Regions from separate parts of the Herbaspirillum sp. UBA812 genome, predicted to be linked through region 1. Evidence: predicted binding sites of a transcription regulator. Region 1 holds the regulator's gene; each other region holds the start of a gene.
The links. Region 1 encodes sigma-54, which starts transcription at its own class of promoters, with help from an activator protein. Its sites were predicted from a motif close to TGGCANGNAANCTGCTTT; they were not measured.

Region 2: a site for sigma-54 is predicted at 2,821-2,838, ahead of urtA (urea ABC transporter substrate-binding protein). Genes of this name have one in related genera too.
Region 3: a site for sigma-54 is predicted at 2,506-2,523, ahead of glnA (type I glutamate--ammonia ligase). Genes of this name have one in related genera too.

What each region holds. Positions count from the first base shown of each region.
Region 1 covers NZ_DBIC01000285.1:20,444-25,954, forward strand. Annotated here, with positions in the region: gene lptA (lipopolysaccharide transport periplasmic protein LptA) at 1-475, shown strand, start outside; gene lptB (LPS export ABC transporter ATP-binding protein) at 478-1,221, shown strand; gene B3873_RS19660 (RNA polymerase factor sigma-54) at 1,360-2,850, shown strand; gene hpf (ribosome hibernation-promoting factor, HPF/YfiA family) at 3,003-3,365, shown strand; gene grxD (Grx4 family monothiol glutaredoxin) at 3,735-4,046, shown strand; gene B3873_RS19675 (UbiX family flavin prenyltransferase) at 4,069-4,671, shown strand; gene B3873_RS19680 (helix-turn-helix domain-containing protein) at 4,686-5,084, shown strand; gene B3873_RS19685 (SDR family oxidoreductase) at 5,170-5,511, opposite strand, start outside.
Region 2 covers NZ_DBIC01000040.1:16,186-21,696, forward strand. Annotated here, with positions in the region: gene urtB (urea ABC transporter permease subunit UrtB) at 1-1,337, opposite strand, end outside; gene urtA (urea ABC transporter substrate-binding protein) at 1,514-2,767, opposite strand; gene B3873_RS02495 (ferritin-like domain-containing protein) at 3,203-4,030, opposite strand; gene B3873_RS02500 (sensor domain-containing diguanylate cyclase) at 4,191-5,511, opposite strand, start outside.
Region 3 covers NZ_DBIC01000109.1:1,321-6,831, forward strand. Annotated here, with positions in the region: gene B3873_RS07145 (response regulator transcription factor) at 202-927, shown strand; gene B3873_RS07150 (response regulator) at 928-1,656, shown strand; gene B3873_RS07155 (rhodanese-like domain-containing protein) at 1,672-2,133, opposite strand; gene glnA (type I glutamate--ammonia ligase) at 2,634-4,049, shown strand; gene glnL (nitrogen regulation protein NR(II)) at 4,246-5,319, shown strand; partial or broken gene B3873_RS07170 (sigma 54-interacting transcriptional regulator) at 5,458-5,511, shown strand, end outside.

The sequences.
Region 1 (5,511 bases):
CGTGGTCATGACCCGCGGCACGCTGATCATCAAGGCCGGCCGCGTGGTATTGACGACCGACCAGTACGGTTATGAAAATGCGGTGCTGTATGCGGCCCCGGGCGCGCTGGCCAACTTCCGCCAGAAGCGTGACGGCGGTCCCAACCTGTGGATCGAAGGCCAGGCCGAGCGCATCGAGTATTCGGAGCAGACCGAAATCTCCAAGCTGTTCCAGCGCGCGCACATCCAGCGCATGGACGGCGATCGCATCACCGATGAAGTCAACGGCGAATTCATCTCCTACGACAGCCGCGCCGAATTCTATTCCGTGAACAACACCGCCACCGGCGAGAGCAAGCCGGGCGCAGGCCGCATCACTGCGGTGATCCAGCCCAAGAATCCGCCGCCGGCAGGCAGCACCGCGCCGGCCCAGCCCGCGGGCAAGAACAACGCCACGCAGCCTGCAACGCGTCGCGACAGCGGAAAGGACCAGTAACGATGGCAGTCAGCTCGCTGGTCGTTCGCGGCCTGAAGAAAAGTTATGGCGCGCGCCAGGTGGTGCGCGATGTCTCGATGGAATTGCGCAGCGGCGAGGTGGTCGGCCTGCTCGGCCCGAATGGTGCCGGCAAGACCACCTCGTTCTACATGATCGTGGGCCTGGTGCCCTCCGATGGCGGCGAGATCGACCTCGATGGCGCGTCCATTTCGCGCATGCCGATCCACAAGCGTGCCACCATGGGCTTGTCCTACCTGCCGCAGGAAGCCTCGGTATTCCGCAAGCTGACGGTGGAAGACAATATCCGCGCCGTGCTGGAACTGCGCCGGGAAGAGGGCAAGCCGCTCTCGCGCGATGAAATCGAAGGCCGCCTCAACAACCTGCTGCACGAATTGCAGATCGAGAAGCTGCGCGAAAGCCAGGCGCTGTCGCTCTCGGGCGGTGAACGCCGGCGCGTCGAGATCGCCCGCGCACTGGCCACCGATCCGCGCTTCGTGCTGCTGGATGAACCGTTCGCCGGTATCGACCCGATTGCCGTGATCGAGATTCAGCGCATCGTGCGCTTCCTGAAGGAACGCGGCATCGGCGTGCTGATCACCGACCACAACGTGCGCGAAACGCTGGGTATCTGTGATCGCGCCTACATCATCAATCAGGGCACGGTGCTGGCCAGCGGCAATCCGGAAGAGATCATCGCCAACGAGTCGGTGCGCCGCGTGTATCTGGGTGAGCATTTCCGCATGTAAGCGGTGCAGTCGGCTTGCCCGATACGCTCAAGGAAATACGGAGTGCGCATCACGTAATACGCAGCAAGCCAAACACAATACGCAATACGCAACGACCGGCAGAGCAACCAGCGGGCCACGCCGCTTTCAGAAAGACAGATGAAACAGTCGCTCCAGTTACGTACCTCGCAGCACCTCGCATTGACGCCGCAACTGCAGCAGTCGATCAGACTGTTGCAACTGTCGACGCTGGAACTGCACCAGGAACTGGAACAGATCCTCTCCGACAATCCCCTGCTGGAACGCCTCGACGACGCGCTCGACAATTCGGTACGTCTGCTGGCCGATGGCGCGGTCTCCAGCTCGCCCTCCAGCGGCGTTGCTGAAACCAGTCACGAAGGCAGTGGCGAAGCCGCCCCGGCCGCCAGCGATGGCGATTCCAGCTTCGACTACCAGGACAACGCGCCGGAAGCCGGTGTCACGGGGGATGCCGACTGGAGCTTCGACGACGTCGCGCGCAGCGGCAAGTCGCCAGACGATGATGATGCCCGCCCGCAACTCGAAGCGCACGAACTGACCCTGCGCGAACACCTGCTGGAACAGATCCGCGTGACCGCACGCACCCTGCGTGATCGTGCGCTGCTGGAACTGCTCACCGATGCGCTGGACGAGAGCGGCTATCTGGAAGAGCCGCTGGAAGACATCCTCGCTCGCCTGCCCGAAGAGCTGGGCATCGACATGGAAGAGCTGTCGATTTCGCTCAAGCTGCTGCAGAGCCTGGACCCGGCGGGTGTCGGTGCGCGCAGTGCCGGCGAATGCCTGGCCCTGCAGATCCGCCGCCTGCCCAAGATTCCCTTCGTGACGCGCAAGCTGGCCTTGAGGATCGTGGAGGATTACCTGCCGCTGTTTGCACAACGCGATTTCAACAAGATCAAGAAGGCACTGGATTGCGATGACGAAGACCTGCGTGAAGCGCAGGCCGTGATCCGCCAGTGCCGTCCGCATCCGGGTGCGGAATTCGCGCGTGATGCCTCGGACTATGTGGTGCCGGACGTGATTGTCAAGCAGACAAAGAACGGCTGGCAGGTCATGCTCAACCATGAGGTCATGCCCAAGCTGCGCGTCAATGCGATGTATGCCAGTGCATTGAAGCAAGCCAAGGGAGAAGGTTCGCTGTCGTCGCAGTTGCAGGAAGCCAAGTGGCTCATCAAGAACATGCGGCAACGTTTCGATACAATTTTGCGCGTCGCGCAGGCTATTGTGGAACGTCAAAGAAACTTCTTTTCACATGGGGCAGTCGCCATGCGCCCCCTTGTGCTGCGTGAAATTGCTGATACACTGGGTCTACACGAGAGCACCATCTCTCGCGTGACGACTCAGAAATACATGCTCACTCCGCATGGAATGTTTGAGTTGAAATACTTCTTCGGTAGCCATGTCGCGACTGAAACCGGAGGTGAAGCTTCCTCCACCGCGATACGGGCGCTGATCAAACAGTTGATAGGAGCCGAGAACCCGCAGACCCCATTATCCGATAGCAAGATTGCGGATATGCTGGCAGAACAAGGCATGGTGGTCGCGCGACGCACAGTCGCCAAATACCGCGAAGTGTTGAAGATTCCGCCGGTCAATCTCCGCAAGTCCCTCTGAGTTTTTCCTCAGTTTTTCTGCAGTACCGTTGCTGTGTTCAGGCAAGCATCCGACTGATGCCCGCGCCATCCGACACGAAGACCGTGCCCGTGGTACAGCTGCAGCAGGATCGATTGCACGAACCTCCAGTGACTTCACGATAGGAGTCTTGTATGAATCTGACCATCAGTGGACACCACCTCGAACTGACCCCCGCCATCCGGGAATACGTGCAAAGCAAGCTCTCGCGTATCAAGCGCCATTTCGACAACGTGATCGACGTCAGCGTGATCCTGAGCGTAGATAAACTCACAGAAAAGGAAAAGCGCCAAAAAGCGGAAATCAACGTCCACATCAAGGGGAAGGATCTACATGCGGAAAGCATCGCACACGACCTCTACGCTGCCATTGACACGCTGATCGACAAGCTCGATCGCCAGGTCATCAAGCACAAGGACAAGTTGCAGGAGCATCACTCCATGGCCAAGCGCCTGCCGGACGAAACGCCGGAGGATGCGGTGGCCGGAGCGGCATAAGCCAGGACACCCTCGGCAAGCAGCCTCGCAGCCGCAAGGCTGCTGAGAAAGCCAGCCGAATTTCATGAGGAAGGGGCGCGCAAGCGCCCTTTTTCATTTTCCGCCGCCGATCTGGCGCACGCCTGTGGAAAAAATATAAATCATTACCCGGAGCAACTTTTCCACCGCCGCTGCTGAAGATGATGCAAGGAACTGCTTGAATGTCTTCCCGCCACCCTCATCTTCGACACAAGAACTTGCATACGATATAAATCATTTCCTCGATGCAATTTTTGCCCGTTCAGACAGGCCACCGGCATGCAGGCGATTTCAACGCGCCCGCCGGCTTTTCCCTATAATGTCGGCAATCCCATTTTTAAAGGCATAGCCATGAGCGACGTCCAATCCTGGATCAAAGAAACCGTGACCCAAAATCCCGTGGTGCTGTTCATGAAGGGCACTGCACAGTTCCCGCAATGCGGCTTTTCCAGCAAGGCCATCCAGCTGCTGAAGGCCAGCGGTGCCGAGAACATCGTCACCGTCAACGTGCTGGAAAGCCCGGACGTGCGCCAGGGCATCAAGGAATACTCGAACTGGCCGACCATTCCCCAGCTGTACGTGAAGGGCGAATTCGTCGGTGGCTCCGACATCATGACCGAGATGTACGAATCGGGCGAACTGCAGACCCTGATCAAGGGCTGAGTTTTACTGGCCTGACTGATCCATGAGCAATTCTTCCAGCCAGCCGCGCCAGCGCCTGATCGTTGCGATCACCGGTGCCACCGGTGCCATCTATGGCATGCGGCTGCTGGAGCATCTGCGCAAGCATGGCCAGGTGGAAACGCACCTGATGGTGTCCGAAGCAGGTGTACTCAACCTGCACCAGGAACTGGACATGCGGCGCAAGGATGTGGAAGCGCTGGCCGATGTGGTGCACAACGTGCGCGATGTCGGCGCCTGCATCGCCAGCGGCTCCTTCGCCTCCACCGGCATGGTGGTGGCGCCCTGTTCGATGAAGACCCTGGCCGCCGTGGCGCATGGTTTGTCCGACAACCTCATCACCCGCGCAGCGGACGTGGTGCTCAAGGAACGCCGCCGGCTGGTGCTGATGGTGCGCGAGACCCCGTTCAATCTGGCCCATCTGCGCAACATGACGTCCGTCACCGAAATGGGCGGCGTGATCTTCCCGCCCCTGCCCGGCTTCTACCAGCGCCCTGCTTCCATGGAAGAGATGGTGGACCACACGCTGGGACGCGTGCTGGACATGTTCGGGATTTCCATGCAGTTGACGCCGGAGTGGCAGGGCATGAAGGGCGGGACCGAGTGATGGACGAGAGGAGGATGGACGACATCACCTCGCACTTTGCGGCCTTGTCGTCCCTCATCCCGCTGCGGCCGATTCGTTCCGACGACGACTATGACCGCGCAGTCGCCACGCTGAATCAATTGCTCGACGCCGGTGCCAGCGATGAACGGCATCCGCTGGCCGACCTGGTCGACACGCTCGGCAGCCTCATTGCCGAATACGATGACAAGCACTTCCCGCTGCAGCAGGTTTCTCCGATAGAGGTCCTGCAATTCCTGATGGAGCAGCATCAGCTGACGCAATCCGACCTCCCGGAGATCGACTCACAAGGTGTGGTCTCCGAGATCCTGCGCGGCAAGCGCGATTTGAATCTGCGCCAGGTCAAGGCACTGACCGAGCGCTTCGGTGTCGGTCCGGCCGTGTTCATCGGCTAGCGCATCTCGCTTTTCAACGCCTCAAAAAAAAATGGCCGCAGCTCATCACTGCGGCCATTTCTTCATCTGGCGAATATAAATCGACTCAACCCCGCCCGATATACGGCATCTTGGTCGCCATCACCGTCATGAACTGCACATTGGCCTCCAGCGGCAGGCTGTCCATGTAGAGGATGGCACGGGCCACGTGTTCGGCATCCATGGTCGGCTCGACCTTGGTCGAGCCATCAGCCTGGAGCGTGCCCTTCTTCATGAGCGTAGTCATGTCGGTGGAGGCATTGCCGATATCGATCTGCCCGCAGGCGATGTCATAGGCGCGGCCATCCAGCGAGGTGGCCTTGGTCAGTCCTGTGATGGCGTGCTTGGTGGCGGTATAAGAGGCCGAGAACGGACGCGGTGCATGCGCCGAGATCGAACCATTGTTGAT
Region 2 (5,511 bases), on a different contig from region 1:
ATGCCGCAACCGAGACCGAAGGTCATCATGTCGATCTTGCCGGTGGACACGCCCACGCAGTCGGCCATGCGACGGTTCTGCGTGACGGCGCGCACGAACAGGCCCAGGCGGGTCTTGTTCAGGATCAGCCACACCGCGAACACTACGAAGAGCGCGAAGAACACGATCACGATGCGGTTGTAGGAGAGCACCAGCGAACCCAGCACGGTCACGCCGCCCGACATCCAGCTCGGGTTGGCCACTTCCACATTCTGCGCACCGAAGATGGAGCGCACACCTTGCATCAGCATCAGGCTGATGCCCCACGTGCAAAGCAGGGTTTCCAGCGGACGGCCATAGAGCCAGCGGATCACCAGGCGCTCCAGCGCGATGCCGACGGCCGCGGCCACGATGAAGGCCGCCGGCAGTGCCACCACCAGATACGCATCGATGGCGCCGGGGAAGAACTTGCGGAACACCAGCTGGCACACGTAGGTGGTGTAGGCACCGATCATCAGCAGCTCACCGTGGGCCATGTTGATGATGCCCATGAGGCCGAAGGTGATGGCCAGGCCCAGCGCGGCCAGCAGCAGCACGCTGCCCAGCGAGACGCCATAGAACAGCTTGCCGGCGAAGTCGACGATGGCCAGGTGGCGGTCCAGCGCGGAGAGCGTGCGGACTGCTTCGATGCGCACGCCTTCATCAGCTTCGACGTAGGAGCCATCGGGATTCTTGGCCAGCATGTTTTCCAGCACCGGCTTCAACGAGGCATTGGTGGTCTCGGCCAGTTTCTTGACGGCGGCGCGGCGTGCAGCCGGGTCGGTCGAATGCAGGTTGGCAGTCGCCTGAACCTGCTGCAGCACGTCCTTGATCTGCGGATCGCTTTCCTTGGCGAGCGCTTTTTCGATCAGCGGGATCTGCGCCGGGTCGGCATTCTTGAGCAATTCACCGGCGGCGGCCAGGCGTTGGTCACGCTGCGGCGAGAGCAGTTTCAGGCCCGAGAGCGCGCCATCGACAGCGCCGCGCAGGCGGTTGTTGACGGTGATGCCTTCGGCGTCATCGGGGGCCGGGCCGGTCTGGTCGGTGGCCGGATTGAATGCCTTGCCGGCGTCGTCGACGATGAGCACGTCACCGGCGGGGGTGACGTAGAGCGCGTCGCTGTTCAGAGCATTTAGGATCTTGAGCGCGTCATCATTGGCCAGCGCAGCAATCTGGTTGACGGCGTCGATGCGCGCGTCGGGGTCGTCTCCGCCAAGGGGCTTGAGCAGGGCCGGATCGATGGCTGCGAACGCCCCCAGGGCGTGGACGCAAAGCCAGGTCGCGAGCAGCCCGCGTAGGAACTGGATGGCTGGTTTCATGGTCGGTGTGCGCCTCGAAGCGCGGGCCGGTCAATGCGGTGGCCGGGGCGAGTCGTCGGGCGGTTTTCTTGTGGAGGGAGATGCATTGCGGCGGACGGAGCGCCTTCCATCAGCCGACCCGCGGCGTACGGAAGGCGCTCCGAAGAACGCCATCAACTACTACTACAACCGCAAGCTTAGTTCTTCTGCTTGCTTTCGTTGCCCGGGATGTACGGGCTCCAGGGTTGTGCGCGGATGGTGGTCTTGGTCTTGTAGACCACGTTGAACTGACCGTCCGCCTTGATTTCGCCGATCATCACGGGCTTGTGCAGGTGGTGGTTGGTCTTGTCCATTTCCAGCGTGTAGCCCGACGGTGCCTTGTAGGTCTGGCCACCCATGGCGGCGATCACCTTGTCGGTGTCGGTGGACTTGGCCTTTTCCACGGCCTGTGCCCACATGTGGATGCCGACGTAGGTAGCTTCCATCGGGTCGTTGGTCACGACGGTATCGGCGTTGGGCAGGTTCTTGGCCTTGGCGTATTCCTTCCACTTCTTGATGAAGGCGGTGTTGACCGGATTCTTCACCGATTCGAAGTAGTTCCAGGCGGCCAGGTGGCCCACCAGCGGCTTGGTATCGACACCGCGCAGTTCTTCTTCACCCACCGAGAATGCCACCACCGGCACGTCGGTCGCCTTCAGGCCGGCGTTGCCCAGTTCCTTGTAGAAGGGCACGTTGGAGTCGCCGTTGATGGTCGAGATCACGGCCGTCTTGCCACCTGCGGAGAACTTCTTGATGTTGGCCACGATGGTCTGGTAATCGGAGTGGCCGAACGGGGTGTAGACCTCGTCGATGTCGGAGTCCTTCACACCCTTGCTGTGCAGGAAGGCGCGCAGGATCTTGTTGGTGGTGCGCGGGTAGACGTAGTCGGTCCCCAGCAGCACGAAGCGCTTGGCACCGCCGCCTTCCTTGGACATCAGGTATTCCACGGCGGGAATGGCTTGCTGGTTGGGGGCAGCACCGGTGTAGAAGACGTTCTTCTCCAGTTCTTCACCTTCGTACTGCACCGGGTAGAACAGCAGGCTGTTCAGTTCCTTGAAGACCGGCAGCACCGACTTGCGCGACACCGAAGTCCAGCAGCCGAAAACCACCGAGACCTTGTCCTGGGAGATCAGCTGGCGGGCCTTTTCGGCGAACAGCGGCCAGTTCGAGGCGGGGTCGACCACCACCGGTTCGAGCTTCTTGCCCATCACGCCGCCAGCGGCGTTGATTTCGTCGATGGTCATCAGGGCCACGTCCTTCAGGGACGTTTCGGAGATCGCCATGGTGCCCGACAGCGAGTGCAGGATACCGACCTTGATGGTGTCGGCAGCGAAGGCCGAAGGCAGCCAGGAGGATGCGGCCAGTGCGAATGCGCCCAGAGCGGTGGCTTTCAGTACGGTACGACGTGACATGTGGTGCTCCCTCGAGAAAAGTTTTGGAAGATTTTTTTCACTGCCCAGTCGCTTTAGCAGATTGCGTGCCAATGCACGCACGAGGGCCTGCGGGCTGCATCAAAGCGGGGCGGGGAGGGGCGCGGTGCGGGAAGAATGTTGTCAGGCACGCCAGGATTGCGCACCAAAGCCGAGCGTCATTGTCGACAGTCCCATGTCGCTGCGGCAACACTCACCAGCCTGGCGCTCGGCTGTGCGCAATCTTGGTGCGCCGCGCAAAGCGCCAGTGGAGGCGGGTTTGCGGCAGGTGGCTCAACTTCCTGAGGGGTGAGACGGATTGTTCACAATAGTGAGCACATCCTGAACGATGGGGCAGCAGGCGGCGTGATCCATTGCGGTGCCTGCCCGGCGCGTGGGCCGGAAGATGGTCCTGGCGGACCACCCTCCGGCGCCGGATCAGCGCAACAGCACGTGCTGCATGAACTGGCGCAAGGGGAATTCGATCATGTTCTGCAGGGTCACCGGCAACTCCAGCGGCCGCATGATCATCTTGATGGTAGTTTCGGGCTTGAGATTGACGCGCACGGTACGGCTCATGCGCGAGGCCAGTTCCTTCACGCGTGCAGGATCGGCGGCCAGTTCCGGCTTGTACACCATCACCACGTGGCGGATGGCGCAATCGGCGTCTTCGCTCTTCAGTTCCAGGGTGCGGCGGCTGAGGGTGCCGAGGACGCGCGAGCGGCCGATGTTTTCCTGGCGGCGATAGCGGCGGAAGTACTGGTAGAAATGCTTGTAGTGATTGACCTCGTCATTGGCGATGAGTCCGGCCAGGTGCTTCAGGACCGGCTCGTCGGTGGCCCGCGCCAGCGCCCGGTAATAGGTGGAGGTACCGGTCTCGACCACGCAGCGCGCGGCCAGCTCCTGGGCCCGCGTGGGTTCGAGCAGTTCGACCTTGCAGTATTGCGAATATTCGTCGAGGAAGCCTTGATAGGCGCGCGGCCAGTCGAACTCCGGCCAGACATGCTCGACATAGGCGCGCAGGGCCGCGCCGTGTTGCAGCTCTTCCGGCTCCCACTGCTCGCGCAGCCAGGTCTCGACCTCGGCATCGCCTTTGTAGAATTCCACCAGGTTGTGGGTGTAGAGGTCGGAACCGCTTTCGACGAAGGAGGCGCAGGCCACCAGGTAGAACAGATCTTCATCCTGCCGCACCCGCTCGCGGTCGATGCGGCTCAGGTCGATGTCATCGATGGTCCAGTGTTTTTTTTCTTGGCGACTCGGGTTCATCTGCTATACCTCTCTTCTCAAAGTGATGGTGGGCATAGCGATATGATGCAACGCGATGACATTGGTTCAGGGCCGCCGCCGGCGTCTTGACGCAACTTTGCAAAGCGTCGCGCGACGTCAGCATTTCGTCAGGTGGACCGGTCCGGGCGACTCTACCCGATCACAGGTTGCTGGTAGCGTCACTGCCCAGCACCACGCGGTTGCGGCCCTGGTACTTGGCGTGATACAGCGCCTGGTCGGCCACGCGCAGCAGTTGTTCGGCGCTGGTGTGCTCATCCGGCTGCAGCGAGGCCACGCCGATGCTGGCCGTGATGTAGCCGAAGGGCGAATCGGCATGCGGCAGCTTGAGTTCGAAGATGGCCTGGCAGATGTGCTCGGCCTGCTGCAGGGCATGGGCGGTATCGCTCTCGGCGATGATGACGCAGAACTCCTCGCCGCCATAGCGTGCTACCAGGTCGGTAGCGCGGCGCGAACTCTTCTGCAGCACGCGCGCCACGATGCGCAGGCACTCATCCCCTGCCACGTGGCCGTAGCGGTCGTTGTATTTCTTGAAGTAATCCACGTCCAGCATCAGGAGCGCCAGCGCATGGCCGGAGCGCACCGAGCGCCGCAGCTCGCTGTCGAGTACCTCGTCGAAGCGACGCCGGTTGGCCACCCCGGTCAGGCCATCGGTGGCCGAGAGCGCTTCCAGCTTGCGGTTGGCCAGCTCCAGTTCGCGCGTGCGGCGTGCGACCTGATCTTCCAGTTCTTCCTTGTTCTGCTGCAGCTTGCCGGCCATCTCGTTGAATTTGCGCGAGAGGATGGCGATCTCGTCGCCGCCGGCCTGTTCCACGCGCACCGTGGTATCGCCGCTGCCGGCTTCCTTCATGGCGCCCACCAGGCGCTGCAGGGGCACGCTGATACTGCGCGCGATCAGCGCCGAGAGGAACAGCGAAGCGGCAAAGCACAGCAGGCCGATGGCGATGATCTTGTCGCGCACCGAGCGGGTGTCGGCGTTGAGCTTGTCGCTCGGCGTGGCGCTGACCACCCACCACGAGGTGTGCGGCAACTGGGCGATGGCGGCGTAGTAGCGTGTCTTGTCAGCACGTGTATAGGCGATGAAATCGCTGGTGCGGCGTTGTCCCACGCTGGCCGTGATGCCCTCCAGCAGGGCCGGGTCGGCGCTGCTGAAGCTGGTGTCGCGCCCCTGCACGACCACCGTGCCATCGCTCGCATCGACGATGAAGAGACTGGAGTCATAGCCCAGGTCCACGCCCTCGAAGATGCTGAAGAAGTAGCTCGGCCGCACGCCGATGAACAGCACGCCGGCGCCGCGGTTGTTGCCCGTGAAGCGGATCTCGCGCAGCATGGCCACGCTCTTCTGGCCATGGCCGCCGTTGTAGAGCGTCCACCAGCCGCGTCCGCCGAGGTCCGGCGCCTCCTCCGCCACGCGGGTGATGTTGCTGGCCAGCGGCGCAAAGATCTGCGGATCGATGACCTGG
Region 3 (5,511 bases), on a different contig from region 1:
AAGCTGACGCCTTCGTCAGCTTCCCGCAAGCGCGGTAAAGTATAAAAATTCTGCGATTTGTCACTGTTTTTCAGACGATTCTTATGCGCCGGAAGGCGGCGCTCGACCACAATAACGCCTTCGTCAGCGGCTGCATCAGAAGGGGGGGGCTGATGATGCACCGCAGCGGCTTCACATGATCAGAATACGAGGGGATAGCGCATGACATGGACCTTGGCATCGGCGTTGCGCATCGCGCTGCTGGACGACCACGCCGTGGTGCGTTACGGCCTGGCCAAGCGCCTGGCCGAGGAGCCGGATTTCACCGTGGTCGGCGCCTTCGCCACCAGCAAGGAGCTCATGGCAGCCCTGCGCGCCTCGCCGGCCGATCTGCTGCTGATCGATTATTCGCTGGGCAGCAATGACATCGACGGTCTCAACCTGATCCGCGCCTTGCGCGTGCGCTTTCCGCGTTCCAAGATCCTGGTGACCTCGGCCCACAGCAGCCCGGCGACGGTGGCCATGGCGATGAAGGCGGGGGCACGCGGTTTCGTCAGCAAATCGCAGGAGCTGGCCGAACTGATCCTGGCCATCCGCACCATCAGCCGGGGACGCGAATATCTCAACAGCACCATGACCCGCGAGCTGGCCATCATGCAGGCCGCCGAAGCGGCCACGCGCAGCCAGCCCGAAGTGCGCCCGCCGCGCCGGCGACCGCGCGGCACCGACGTCTCGCCGGACTCGCTGTCGGACATGCCCAGCCTGTCGCCGCGCGAACGGGAAGTTCTGCGCTGCTGCCTGGACGGCATGTCGGTCACCGACATCGCGGAAAAATTCGCACGCAGCGTCAAGACCATCAGCGGGCAGAAGCAATCGGCCTTCCGCAAGCTGGGCGTGCGCAGTGACAACGAACTGTTCAAGATCGAATACCAGATCAAGGAGCTGTAAATGCCGCACCAGAGGGAAAGCGCCACTACCGGGCAACGTGAACCGGCCGTGCTGCAGGTCGATGATTCCGTCACCATTCGTTACGCCATCCAGAACCGCCTGCAGCGGCTCGGCTGCCAGGTCGATTGCGTGGCCGATGGCGGCAGCGCATTGGCCGCCATCCGGGCGCGGCCCTACGGGCTGGTGCTGCTGGATTGCTTCCTGCCCGACATCCCCGGTCAGGAAGTCGCCCGCCAGGTGCGGCAGCTGGAACAGACGCAGCGCCAGCGTCCTTATACGCCACTGATCGGCATTTCCGCCGAGACCGATGCAATGCACGTGCAGCGCTGTCTGGACTGCGGCATGGACGGCATGCTCCCCAAGCCCCTGCAGACCCAGGCCATCCGGCGCCTGCTGGCCCTCTGGTGCGATCTCGACAATGAAGAGGATGGCCAGGCCATGACCCCTGAACAGGAATATGGACAGGATCTGGACCGGCTCTTCCTGCAAACCACCCGCAACGATCTGGCGGCGCTCGAACAGGCCAGCCTGCAGGGCGACCGGGGAAGGATGGTGCAGCTCGCGCACCGCATGAAGGGAGCCGCCCTGACCATGGGACGGCTGGAACTGGTGGCGCTGCTGGATTGCGTGGAAGAAGCGCTGCGCGCCGAGGCCGATGGCCAGGCCGCCATCAGCCTGCTGCTGCAGTCGCTGGCCAGTGCCCTGCAGGCGCGCAGCCTGCAGGCCTGATTCCGTCAGATTCGTTCAGGCACCCACCCACGGCAGGCCGGCCTTGCACCAGCCCTCGATGGTCTTGCGGTGGCCGTTGGCGTCCTTGTTGCCTTCAAAGCCTTCCAGGATATCGAAGCACTGCGTGTAGCCGTTTTCCGTGGCCAGCTTGGCGGCATGCTTGGAGCGCACGCCCGAGCGGCACAGGAACAGCAGCACTTCTCCGGGCCGGGCGGCTTCCTGCAGTTGTTCGAGGAACTGCGGATTGGGCTTGCCCTCGGGGTAGAGATTCCACTGCACCGCCAGGTGCTGCGCCGCCGGGATCTGGACCACGCCGACCCAGTCACGCTCGGCGCGGGTGCGCACGTCGACCAGCTTGATGGCGGGATCGGACTGCAGCAGGGCCAGGGCTTCCTGCGGGGTTACGGCACCGGCATAGGGCAGTTGCCCGTCGGTCGCGCGTTGGGTGGCAGTGCCGAGAATCGAATCGTTGCTCATGGGAAAAGTCTCTGAAGAAGAAAGAAGTGCGGACAGGGAAAGCGCAGGAATTCCGGTGAAAGCCCCTGAAGCGCAACGAAGCCAAGGAAGTCAGTGCGCCTCAAGGGAGATGATTTTAAACAATATAAACAGTTAGGCAATTTTCCCAAGCTGGTGCACGCCGTGCAGCTCATCAAGCGACTGCCCCAACACGGCGCATGCACGAAAGTGGTGCAATTCATATTCAATCACGCGAATATGCATTTGTTCGGTGCATTTTGTGAAATTCGCACTAAAATAATGCATATCTGCAGTGCCTCTGCACCGCGCGCAGCGCCCCAACTGGCGCGTCCTCCCTAAAAACTTCCATTATTGGCGCACCCGAAAGGTTGGTGGCATGGAATCTGCTATCATCCGCGACTGAGTTCGGCGCAAGACCGTTGTATCAAATGCAAAGATCCAGTCGCAGAAAACGGCTCAACACCCCAATTTATACTACTTCCTCGTTTTAGGAGATTCGCATGGCAAGGACGGCCGCAGAGGTTTTGAAGATGGTGAAGGACAACGAAGTCAAGTTTGTCGACTTCCGTTTCGCTGACACCCGTGGCAAGGAACAGCACGTGACCGTGCCGGTTTCGCATTTCGACATCGACAAGTTCGAATCCGGTCACGCCTTCGACGGTTCGTCGATCGCCGGCTGGAAGGGTATCGAAGCCTCCGACATGCTGCTGATCCCGGACCCGAACACCGCCAACATCGACCCGTTCATGGAAGAGACCACCCTCTTCATGCAATGTGACGTGATCGAGCCGTCCGACGGCAAGGGCTACGACCGCGATCCGCGCTCCATCGCCAAGCGCGCTGAAGCCTACCTGAAGTCCTCCGGCCTGGGCGACACCGCCTACTTCGGTCCGGAACCCGAATTCTTCATCTTCGACGGCGTGCGTTGGGGTGCCGACATGTCCGGTTCCTTCGTCAAGATCGACTCCGAAGAAGCTTCCTGGAGCACCGGCGCCGAGATCGAAGGCGGCAACTCCGGCCACCGTCCGACCGTCAAGGGCGGCTACTTCCCGGTTCCCCCGGTCGACAGCTTCCAGGACATGCGTTCGGAAATGTCCCTGATCCTGGAATCCCTGGGCATCCCCGTCGAAGTGCACCACCACGAAGTCGCTGGCGCTGGCCAGAACGAACTGGGCACCAAGTTCTCGACCCTGGTCGAGCGCGCTGACTGGACCCAGACCCTGAAGTACGTGATCTGGAACGTCGCCCACACCTACGGCAAGACCGCAACCTTCATGCCCAAGCCGCTGGTTGGCGACAACGGCTCCGGCATGCACGTGCACCAGTCGGTCTGGAAGGATGGCAAGAACCTGTTCGCTGGCGACGGCTATGCAGGCCTGTCCGAGTTCGCGCTGTACTACATCGGCGGCATCATCAAGCACGCCAAGGCCCTGAACGCGATCACCAACCCCGGCACCAACTCGTACAAGCGTCTGGTCCCCGGCTTCGAAGCTCCGGTCAAGCTGGCCTACTCGGCCCGCAACCGTTCCGCTTCGATCCGTATCCCGCACGTGGCGAACCCGAAGGGCCGCCGCATCGAGACCCGTTTCCCGGATCCCCTGGCCAACCCGTACCTGTGCTTCTCGGCCCTGCTGATGGCCGGTCTGGATGGCGTGCAGAACAAGATCCACCCGGGCGAAGCTGCCACCAAGGACCTGTACCACCTGCCGCCGGAAGAAGACAAGCTGATCCCGACCGTCTGTGCTTCGCTGGATGAAGCCCTGGAGCACCTGGACAAGGACCGCGAGTTCCTGACCCGTGGCGGCGTGTTCACCGACAGCATGATCGATGCCTACATCGAGCTGAAGATGCAGGAAGTCCAACGCTTCCGCATGACCACGCACCCGATCGAATTCGACATGTACTACTCGCTGTAATCGAATCCGCATCCGGAGAAAAAGGGGAAGCTTGCTTCCCCTTTTTTTATGCGCGGCGCACCGCCTGCTGCAGGGCAGTGCGCCCGAAAATTGCTAGTCAAAAAAGATCCGGAACAACATCCGCCGCGGCAAGCCTTTGCAAGATCCAGCCAGACCGGCACGAGACGACATGACCCCAGGCATCAAGAATCCTCCCATGAAGACACCGCTCCCATCCCTCGATGGCCTCGACCTGCTGGCCTCGGCCGTGATCATCCTCGATGCCAATGGCGGCATCGTCTACGCCAATGCCGCCGCCGAGAACCTGCTGGAGAGCTCCTTCAAGGTCCTCTCGCAGCAGAAGCTCTCGGAGCTCTTCCTCAATGGCAAGGAGCTGACCGCGCTGTTCTACCAGGCCATCGAACACCAGTTCGCCGACAAGCGCCTGGACCTGGTGCTGGAGCGTGCCAACCGCGAGCCGCTGCAGGTCCACACCATCGTCACGCCCCTGGACAGTACCGACTGGCCGGTGCTGCTGGAGTTGCGCGAGAACGTCCAGCAACTCAAGCTGGACCGCGAAGAGCGCATGTTCGACCAGAGCCAGGCCAACAAGGAACTGATCCGCAACCTGGCCCACGAGATCAAGAATCCGCTGGGCGGTATCCGTGGCGCCGCCCAGCTGCTGGAGCTGGAGCTGCCCGAGCGCCACCTCAAGGAATTGCGCGAATACACCCAGGTCATCATCAAGGAAGCCGACCGCCTGCAGACCCTGGTGGATCGCCTGCTGGCCCCGCACCGCCACCCGCACATCGTCGGCGACGTCAACATCCACGAAGTCTGCGAACGCGTGCGCAGCCTGGTGATGGCCGAGTTCCCGCAGGGGCTGAGCATCAAGCGCGACTATGACCTGTCGATCCCCGAATTCCGGGGCGACAAGGAGCAACTGATCCAGGCCGTCCTGAACATCGTCCACAACGCTGCGCAAGCACTGGCCGACCGCATCCGTGCCGGTGATGGCGAGCTGATTCTGCGCACGCGCGTCTCGCGCCAGGTGACGCTATCCAAGGTCAGATACCGGCTGGCACTAGACTTGCATATCATCGATAACGGTCCGGGCATTCCTCCCGACATCCAGGAAAGAATCTTCTATCCACTGGTGTCGGGTCGCGAGGGAGGCAGCGGACTGGGGCTGACCCTGGCGCAGACCTTCGTGCATCAGCACATGGGTGTCATCGAATGCGACAGCCGGCCCGGTTGTACCGATTTCAGAATACTTATACCGCTGCCGTGAGCATGGCCGCAGGCGGCGCGCCAAAGCCGAGTGGATGCCAAGGCATCCGGTCCACCAAGGGGGCTGCGGACAGGGCGCCAGAAGCGCCGTGGATCGCGGGAGCATTAACAGCATGACCAACGCAGGAAGAAGTTATTTATGAAGCCAATCTGGATTGTTGACGACGACGAATCGATACGCTGGGTGCTCGAA